DNA from 2 places in the Paenarthrobacter aurescens genome. Region 1 is predicted to be linked to the other one. Evidence: riboswitches for the same ligand, from Rfam matches in the RefSeq annotation. Region 1 holds a riboswitch; the other holds the start of a gene.
What was found. A riboswitch is a leader RNA that binds a small molecule or an ion and turns the genes downstream of it on or off. The one in region 1 is predicted to bind cyclic di-AMP.
Positions count from the first base shown of each region.

Region 2: linked by a shared signal. The riboswitch ahead of ABI796_RS04900 (M23 family metallopeptidase) and the one ahead of ABI796_RS03855 (hypothetical protein) in region 1 are both predicted to bind cyclic di-AMP.

Region 1 covers NZ_CP157456.1:785,833-790,745, forward strand. Annotated here, with positions in the region: gene ABI796_RS03845 (HAD-IA family hydrolase) at 1-660, shown strand, start outside; gene ABI796_RS03850 (aminotransferase class V-fold PLP-dependent enzyme) at 722-2,113, shown strand; gene ABI796_RS03855 (hypothetical protein) at 2,210-3,061, opposite strand; cyclic di-AMP (ydaO/yuaA leader) riboswitch at 3,065-3,250, opposite strand; gene ABI796_RS03860 (HAMP domain-containing sensor histidine kinase) at 3,327-4,859, opposite strand; gene ABI796_RS03865 (response regulator transcription factor) at 4,863-4,913, opposite strand, start outside.
Region 2 covers NZ_CP157456.1:1,018,463-1,023,375, forward strand. Annotated here, with positions in the region: gene ABI796_RS04885 (MFS transporter) at 1-396, shown strand, start outside; gene serC (phosphoserine transaminase) at 475-1,605, opposite strand; gene ABI796_RS04895 (metal-dependent transcriptional regulator) at 1,902-2,597, shown strand; cyclic di-AMP (ydaO/yuaA leader) riboswitch at 2,780-3,021, shown strand; gene ABI796_RS04900 (M23 family metallopeptidase) at 3,026-3,862, shown strand; cyclic di-AMP (ydaO/yuaA leader) riboswitch at 4,002-4,171, shown strand; gene ABI796_RS04905 (C40 family peptidase) at 4,176-4,913, shown strand, end outside.

The DNA of each region.
Region 1 (4,913 bases):
ACCGTCCGTGCCGTCCTCTTTGACATGGACGGCACGCTGGTGGATTCAACGGCGATTGTTGAACAGGTGTGGCTCGAGTTCGCCGAGCGCTACGGCCTGGATTTCAGCGAAATTCTGCGCACTTCACACGGTGTCCAAGCCGGCGACACTGTCCGCCGGTACGCGCCGGCCGGCTCTGACATTGAAGCTCTCACCGCCGAGCTCGGTGAAATGGAACGATCCCGTACGGATGGCGTGATCGCCCTTCCCGGCGCCGAAGCCCTGTTGGCGGGTCTACCTGACGACGCCATTGCGTTGGTCACCTCCGCGGACCGGATTCTTGCGGAGATCCGTATGCAGGCGGCGGGGCTCACCATGCCCTCCACCGCGGTTACCGCTGAGTCCGTCACCCGCGGCAAGCCGCATCCGGAGGGTTACCTCAAGGCAGCCGCGCTGCTGGGAGCCGATCCGGCCGACGTCGTTGTTTTCGAAGACGCACCCGCAGGCATTGCTGCCGCCCGCGCGGCAGGGATGCGGACTGTGGTGGTGGGCGAGGCCGCTGCAGGGCACAACGCGGAGCTGGAGCAGGGCATGTGGCGGATCCCGGACTACTCGGCAGTGACGGTCACCGTTGTGAAGGATCACGACGGCGGGCACCTCCTCACGCTGAACCTACCGTGACGCTGAGCCAGCCGTAGCCGAACTACTTTTCCCAGCGATGAACCCGGCGTAGGCTGTGCGCATGTCTGCGATGCCGGAGGCGTACGGTGCTGCATTGGAGCGGGCCATGGTCCACGCCGGTGACTGGCTGTCGTCTGTGCCCACACGTTCTGTCCGCCCGTCTTCTGACGCCGATCAGGTAGCCAAGAGCATCCTGCAGCGCCTCCCGGATGAAGCCACTGATGCCGCCGAAGTAGTGGATGAGCTTGCGGCGCTGGCCGAGCCGGGCTTGATGGCGATTCAGTCCGGACGCTTCTTTGGATGGGTCATGGGCGGAACCCTGCCCGCCGCCATGGCTGCCGATTGGCTTGTCTCCGCGTGGGACCAGAACAACGGGCTCCGATTCGCCACACCTTCCGCTGCTGCCATTGAAGAATCTGCCGCCGCATGGCTGTTGGACCTTTTGCATCTGCCGGCCACGGCCGACGTTGGATTCACCACCGGCGCTACTACCGCCAACTTCGTGGGTCTGGCAGCGGGGCGGCAGTATTTGATGGACGAGGCCGGCTGGGATCTTGAAGCGTTGGGCCTCAGCGGAGCACCGCGGATCACGGTCTTCGCAGGCCGTGAAAGGCACGCCTCAGTGGATCTCGCCCTGCGGTACCTCGGCCTGGGTGCGTGTGTTCCGGTAGACGCCGATCACGAAGGCAGGATTCTTCCCGACGCCCTGGCCGAGGCCATGGATCAGCAAACCGGCCCATCCTTGGTAAGTCTGCAAGCGGGCAACCTCCATTCCGGGGCCTTTGATCCCATGAGGGAAGCCATAGCCGTGGCCCATGATCGGGGCGCTTGGGTGCACGTGGACGGCGCTTTTGGTTTGTGGGCCGCTGTCAGCCCAACGCTGCGGGGGCGACTGGCCGGCCTGGAGGACGCTGATTCGTGGGCAACGGATGCGCATAAAACCCTGAACGTCCCTTACGACTGTGGCCTGGCCATTGTGGCCCGCCCCGAAGCCTTGCGGCGGGCTTTCAGCGTGCACACCAGTTACCTGATTGCCACTGATGCCGGGCCGGGGGACCCCTTTGAGAAGGTTCCCGAGATGTCCCGCCGTGCCCGCGGAATACCGGTGTGGGCCGCACTCAGGCAATTGGGCCGTGACGGAGTGATTGCCATGGTGGACCGCTTGGCTGCAAACGCACGCGCCCTGGCTGAAGGGCTGGCTGCGATTCCCGGCGTGGAAGTCCTCAATGATGTGGTGTTTACGCAGGTCTCGGTGAGCTTCGGCAGTGATGACCGCACGCACCGGGTAACCCAGCGGCTCATGGCCGAAGGGGCTGTGTGGATGTCCGGTTCGTCATGGCGCGGCCGGGAAATCCTCCGTATCTCCGTGAGCAACTGGACCACGGATGCCGGCGATGTTGCTGCGTCCATCGCCGCAGTGCGTGGCGCGCTGGAGGCCGAACCGGAGGCGTAGCTGTGAAACGGCAAAAGCCGCGCCCGTTTCCGCTTTCCGCATCAGTGGGTACTGGGGCGGGCAGCGGCAACGGGCGCGGCTTTCAAACAGTCTGGTTTAGTACCAGTTGTTGGCCAAGTGGAAACCAAGGGCAGCTGACGGGGATCCGTAGCGTTCCTTGATGTAGTTCAGGCCCCACTTGATCTGGGTCTGGTAGTTGGTTTGCCAGTCAGCACCAGCTGAGGCCATCTTGCCGGCCGGCAGGGACTGGACGATTCCGTAGGCGCCGCTGGAAGCGTTCGTGGCAGTGGTCCTCCAGTTGGATTCCTTCTCCCACAGGGTGTTCAAAGCGGTCATCTCGGCAGCGCTCCAGCCGTAGTTGCCCAGGATGCTCGCGGCATAGGCCTTGGCAGCAGCGGGGTCGTCAACAGCCTTGGGGGCGGCAGCAGCAGCTGCGGCTTCCGCGGCGGCAGCGGCAGCAGCGGCGTCGGCGGCTTGCTTGGCAGCAGCGTCAGCAGCCGCCTTTTCAGCGGCAGCCTGGTCAGCTGCAGCCTTCTCCGCTGCGGCCTGTGCGGCAGCGGCCTGGTCAGCGGCCGCCTTCTCTGCGGCTGCCTTTTCTGCAGCTGCCTTCGCGGCAGCGTCGGCAGTTGCCCTGTCAGCTGCGCCCTTTTCAGCGGCAGCATTCAGGGAAGCGGAGATCTCGGCCGACTTGTTGGGGCTGACCTGCGCGGCGGCCTGCGTTCCGGCTACCCGGCTCGCCTCGGGGAGGGTCAGGGCAGCGTTTGCGGCCGTGCCCAGCGATGCAACGCCCAGTGCAGCGGCTACAACACCGGCAACAACGGACATGCGGTGGCCGGACTTGCCCTGGCGGGCTGCGTTCTTGAGGACGTTCTGCGACTTGCCGTGCGGTGCGTTGATATCGTCGCGGTGACGCGCGGAAGGGCGCGTCTGATCGTTAAGTTCAGACATGTGTGATTACCTCTCAGCGCCTGCGGAGTTAGCTGTCGGGTTCGGATGAGGTCATCCGGCCGCGCATCACGCTGCGGCTTCACCCCAAGGACCGGCCAAAAGGCCTGGCCCGGAGACTCTGGGTCCCCCGTCTCTGCCTCGGAGAAAGAACGGACTCCGGGAAGTGGCAGAGCTCGGCGCATCCCGGATGTGGGCCTGCTTGGGGCGACCCACCCTTTCGACGGTACAGGAGGTTTTCGCAGAAGTCACATTTAGGTAACAGAGATCACGACGCCGGTGAGTCGCCTTGCCGGTTCTGCCCCAAGTCTCCGGTGGATGCGGGTGGGAGCCGAAGCGCGAACTCAGTGAGCCCCGGCCGTGAGGTCACCTCCACGCTACCGCCATGCGCCAACACGATCGATTCCACAATGGACAAGCCCAGTCCGGACGTGCCCTCAGTGCCTGAGCGGGCTGCGTCGGCGCGGGCAAAACGGGAGAAGATCCGGCCCTGGAATTCGTCCGGGATTCCGGGCCCGTTATCCGTCACCGTGACCACGGCGCTGCCATCGGCGGACAGCGTGACGCCCGTGCTCACCGTGGTGCCGGGGTCCGTGTGCTTGCGGGCGTTGGACAGCAAATTGGCCAGCACCTGGTGAAGTTGAGTGGCATCTCCGCGCACCGTAACGGGCTCGTCGGGGAGTTGCAGCCGCCACACGTGCTCCGGTGCCATGACTTTCTCGTCACTGACAGTCTCGATCACCAACTGGGTGAGATCCACGTCCTCCACCTTCAGGGGCTGGCCCTCGTCCAACCGGGCCAGCAGGAGAAGATCTTCCACCAGGGTGGTCATGCGCTCTGATTGGCTTTGCATGCGCGCCAAGGACTTCCGGCCATCCTCGGTGAAATCCTCCGTCATCCGCAGCAGCTCGGTGTAACCCCTGATGGCCGTCAGGGGAGTCCGCAGCTCATGGGACGCGTCCGCCACGAACTGGCGCACTCTGGTTTCGCTTTTCTGGCGGGCTTCCAGGGCGCTCGCAACGTTGTTCAGCATTTGGTTCAGTGCATAGCCAACGCTGCCCACTTCAGTTCCGGGATGAGAGGCCGACGGCGGTACGCGCACCGCGAGTGCCACTTCACCGGCGTCGAGGGGTAGCCGCGAAACCTTGGTGGCCACTTCGGAGAGCTGCTCCAGGGGCCGCATGGTCCGCCGGATGATGACCGTCCCCACGAGGCCGATGATGACCAGCCCGCCCAGCGATACCAGAACCATGGTCCACACCAGGGAAGCTTGGGCACTCTGCTTGTCCGCCAGCGGCAGCCCCGTCACGATCACATCGCCATACGAGGTTTCCACTGCCACCAAACGGTAATCACCGTTGGACAGGGACCGGTCCACAGGCGGGCGGTCCGTGGGGAGCGAGAGAAGAACCTGTTCGTCCCCGGCTGAGAGGGAGACGCGGTTGCCTTGGGCGTCAATCAGGCCCGAGCTGCGCACTGCAGTGCCGTCGATCCTCGCATTGAGCGTTCCCGCGGCCTGGCCGCGCGCTTCCAGCGGATCCGGTCTTCCGGACGGCGCATTGGGAAAGTTCGACGGCGGCCTGCCGAAGTCTTCGGCCCGGGTGGACGCCTGCTCCAGCTGCCTGTCCAGCTGCCTGTTGAACACCATCTCCATGGATGCGTAGCTGACCACTCCCACGGCAGCGCAGATGGCCACAAGCAGGGCCATGGCTACCAGGACCAGCCGGGTTCGCAAGTGCCACGTGGACGGGTTGAGCCAACTGCGGCCGGATGTCCGGGTCACCCGTGAAAGTGTGCTCAAGGCCTAGTCCGCTGGCTTGATGACGTATCCCGCGCCACGGATGGTGTGGATCAT
Region 2 (4,913 bases), 230 kb from region 1:
AACGCCGTGCTTTTCGGGCTGGCGCTCATCCCTTGCGGGCTCTTCGCCCTGACCCTGATCACCAGCGCCAACGGCTATGTCCAATCCACCACGGAGGCCGTCATGCGCGGGAGGGTCATGTCCCTCTACATGGCCATCTTCATGGGCGGCACCCCCATTGGTGCACCTTTGGTGGGCTGGGTGGCCAACGTTGGTGGCCCGCGCTGGGCCGTTGGCGTGGCGGCGATTGCCGGCGTCAGCACCGCCGTCGTGGGGTTGCTCTGGATTATCCGCGCGAAGCAGCTGCGGCTGCGTTTTGACCGCCGGGCCCGCGGGCTGAAGCATTTCCGGGTGGAATCGCTGCTTTCGCCTCCGGACACTGACGACGACGACGGCGCACGCCGGCAGGGAGCGTAACCCGCCTCAAGCGGCGGTGGCTTAAACAGCGGCGCCGTCCGGGATGTCCCCGAACGGCGCCGACGTCACTCTGCGGTGCTACTTCTTCAGTTGGCCCACCACGTAGTCGATGCTGGTGAGCAGCGCGGAAACGTCGTCCGGCTCAATGGCGACGAACGTGGCAATGCGGAGCTGGTTGCGGCCGAGCTTGCGGTACGGCTCGGTGTCCACCACGCCGTTGGCGCGCAGGACTTTGGCGATTGCTGCGGCGTCAATGGAGTCGTCGAAGTCGATGGTGGCAATGACGTTGGAGCGGTCTTCGGCCTTGGCGACGAAAGGCGTTGCGTACTCCGAGGCCTCGGCCCAGGAGTAAATGCGGTTGGCGGAATCCGCCGTGCGCTTGCTGGCGAAGTCCAGGCCGCCGTTGCTGTTGAGCCACTGCACCTGAGCGTCCAGGGTTACCAAGGTGGACAGCGAGGGCGTGTTGTAAGTCTGGTTCAGCTTGGAGTTATCAATGGCGGTCTGCAGGTCCAGGAAGTCCGGGATCCACCGCCCGCTGGCTTTGATGCGTGCGGCGCGCTCCAAGGCGGCGGGGGAGAAGAGGCCCAGCCACAGTCCACCGTCGGAGGCGAAGTTCTTTTGGGGGGCGAAGTAGTAGACGTCCGACTCGGAAACGTCAACGTCCAGCCCGCCCGCTGCCGAGGTGGCGTCAACCAGGACCAGGGAACCTTCGTCAGCACCCTGGACGCGCTTTACCGGAGCGGCCACGCCGGTTGACGTTTCGTTCTGCGGCCATGCATAGACGTCCACGCCGGCTTCGGCCTGAGCCACCGGCCGGGTGCCGGGCTCGGCCTTGATGATGGATGAAGCATCAAGGAAGGGAGCCTTGTTGGTGGCGGCGGCGAACTTGGAGCCGAACTCACCGAAGGACAGGTGCTGTGCCTTCTTCTCCACCAAGCCGAACGCAGCTACATCCCAAAACGCTGTTGAGCCGCCGACGCCCAGGACTACCTCGTAGCCGTCCGGAGCACGGAAGAACTGGCTGAGTCCTTCACGAACAGAACCCACGAGGTTCTTCACAGGAGCCTGGCGGTGGGAGGTGCCAAGGATGGTGGACGATGCTGCAGACAACGCCTCGATCTGTTCCGGGCGAACCTTGGACGGTCCAGCGCCGAAGCGTCCGTCCTTGGGCAGCAGGTCGGCAGGAATGGTGATGCTGTTGTCGCTCACGTGGCGCTCCAATGGGTGTCGGGCTAGAGATGGGAGGTGGCATGGGGCATCAACTGCCCCTTCGACACCCCCAATTCTGCCTGACACGGCCCAAGCGCAGGAACCTGCCGCCGTCATAGTCCGCCACGTGGAATGTGGTCCCACCGAATGCGACCGGAATTATCCAGAGTAATTCCAAATAAGCTAGGCTGGGGGTTGGCGTTCGCCAGGACGGCGGTGCACATCCGCCACCCTGGCCAAGGACGCGGTACGGTGGAAATTACGCAAGGAACTGCGTTCGAGGAGAGCTGAGCTGGATGACGGATCTGATCGATACCACTGAGATGTATCTTCGGACCATTTTGGAGCTTGAAGAAGAAAACATTGTGGCTCTCCGGGCCCGCATCGCCGAGCGGCTGCGGCACTCCGGACCCACTGTTTCCCAAACCATCGGACGCATGGAGCGCGATGGCCTGGTGATTGTGTCCAACGATCGCCACTTGGAACTGACGGAAACGGGCCGGAAGCGCGCCACCGAAGTCATGCGCAAGCACCGCCTTGCAGAGCGCTTGCTGGCCGACGTGATCGGGCTGGATTGGGCCTACGTGCACGATGAAGCCTGCCGCTGGGAACATGTGATGAGTGAGCGCGTGGAGCGCCGCCTCTATGAACTTTTGGAACATCCCACGGAGTCTCCGTACGGCAACCCCATCCCCGGGCTTGAGGCGCTGGGTGGCCTTGCCAGCCAGCCTTTCCCGCGGCTGGATGTGAACCTGCTGCAGGCCATGGACGGATATGCCACTGATTCCCGCGTGGTGGTCAGCCGACTCGCCGAACCCATCCAGGTGGAGCCGGAGCTCCTCACCCAGCTGGACGAAGGCGGGATCCGCCCTGGAGCCAGTGTTTCCCTGGAACGCGTTGGCGAGTACATCTCCGTCCGGGTTCCCGGCATTGAAGGCGCTTTGGAGCTTCCTCCGGAAGTTGCCGCGCACGTGTTTGTCTCTCTCAACTGACCAGAGCTGTACGCTGCCGTGTCAAACCTCACTTTTGGCTGTTTCCAGCGCGTGTGACCTGCGGTTTTCTGCAAATGATGATAAGGGCCTTCTGCGCTGAGCGCGTTCCTGTTGATAACGAATTTATTACCGAAGGCCTTAATCCCCTATAGTTATCTACTAGCGCTGATACCAAAGCGTTACCTGATCCGGAGCCGAGCTCTGCCAGCGGATCAGGTGTGTCATCCACCACTGGCAGAGGCGGGGGAACCACAAGCGGCTGTCTAAAGAAGCAGCCTTGGGGTGAAGTCCGCAGCAGAAGTGCCCACGTATTCAAGTCCCTCTTGGGATACCTGTGTGCCGTGAGCGCTTCGTGCGGACCGGGTCTTTGTACTCTCTGACCCGAATCCGACAGCTAACTTCGCAGGCTTTTGAGAGAGGAACAGAGTTTGACATCGCAGAACGTCAGGGGCCGTCGCCGCGCGTCGGGCCCCGCTGCTGAGCTGCGGCCAGCCACCGTCGTAACGGAGATCCGGCCACGCGACACCGAGCGTCAGGTGCGCCGCCGTAAGAGCCCGTTGCGCCAGGTTGCCGACTTCGCCGCTGCCAGCGGCGTAGGGCAGAAGGCCGGTGTTGCGCTTGCCGCCACCGGACTTGCCCTCACTGTCGGTCTGCCCGCCACCAGCCCCGTCATGGCCACTTCGGAATCGGGCCAAACCGAATCCGCCCTTGCTGTTGCCGCTCCTGCCGGTAGCCAGCCCGAGGTCTCCGCTGCAGCGTCGGCCAAGATCGACTTCAGCCGGGCCGCCGTCGCCACTGCCGCTGACCCCGATGGAAAGCTGAAGCAACTGCTCAGCGCCCAATCGGCCGAGAGCATCCAGCGCGCGTCATCCGTAGGCACCATGGCCAGCCCCCTTGATACGCTCGCCACGGCTTCCCCGTTCGGCTACCGCATCAGCCCCTTGACCGGCGGCGCCGGTGACTTCCACCGCGGCCAGGACTTCGTAGCCCAGTGTGGCACCGCGGTTCACGCAGCAGCCACCGGCAAGGTCACTTTCGCCGGATGGCACGAGTACGGCGGAGGCAACCGCGTGGTCATCGATCACGGAAACGGCCTGGAAACCACGTACAACCACCTCTCGTCCTTCACTGTCCAGGTAGGGCAGACCGTTAACCGTGGCGACACCGTCGCGCTGAGCGGCACCACGGGCGCTTCCACCGGCTGCCACCTCCACTTTGAGGTTCAGGTCAACGGCGAAGTTGTAGACCCCATGGGCTGGCTCTAAACGAAGTTGATGGTCGTCTCTCGCATGTGCAGGACGCCCCGTGACCTGAATGTGACATTCGCGGTGAACTGTTATAACGTACAGAGCGCATCGGCTTTTTAGGGGGCCGATGCACTTGAGTGGATTGCCTAGCTCTGCCACCGCTCAAGGTCCGTTCGCAAAAATCGTCTGGCAGGGGCGGGGGAACCACTTCCGGTCTTCGCAAGAAGGCCTTGGGGTTAAGTCGCAAAACTTTCTTTGAAAGCCGCGCGGCCGGATGACTCCCATCCGAATCCGACAGCTCACCTCGCAGGCATTGGGAGAGGCTACCTACGTGTCATCACGCACTACCCCTGCGCGCCATCGCGCCCAAACGGTTCGTACGAACCCGTTGAACACGCTTTCAAAAGCTGTTTCCTCCAACGCCGGAACCATGGGCCGTCAGGCCGTTGTTCTGGCCGCAGCTTCAGGCCTCGTCCTCACCGCCGGATTGCCCGCACAGGCAGTGGACGCCGAGCTTTCCAAGACCGAAGCCTCCAGCACCCAACAGCTGGTAGCTACTGCAGTGGTCACTGCAGAGCCAACAGCCACCGTCTCTTTCGAGAGCCCCACTGTTGCCACCCAGGAAGCCCCCAAGGTAGTACAGCGCGCAGTTCAGGTAACCGAACGCGCCGCGTCCACCACTGAGGAAGCTCCTGAAGCCGTTACGGCGAAGTCTTCCGAGGCCAAGGACCCGGCTGCCAGCGCAGCTGCTTCCGGCCTGGCGGCTATTGCCTACACCGGAATCGGCTCTCCCTACGTTTGGGGCGGAACAACGCCTAACGGTTGGGATTGCTCCGGCTTCACCCAGTGGGTTTACGCACAGGCAGGCATCAGCATTCCCCGCGTGAACGCCTGGACGGCCATGACGCCCACCAGCACTCCTTCTCCCGGCGACCTCGTCATGCAGAACGGCGGAGCCCACGTGGGCATCTACGTCGGCAACGGCATGATGATCAGCGCTTTGAACCCCGGTCAGGGAACGCTGCTGCACTCCGTAGCTTCCACCGGCACCTCCTCGTTCTACACCCTC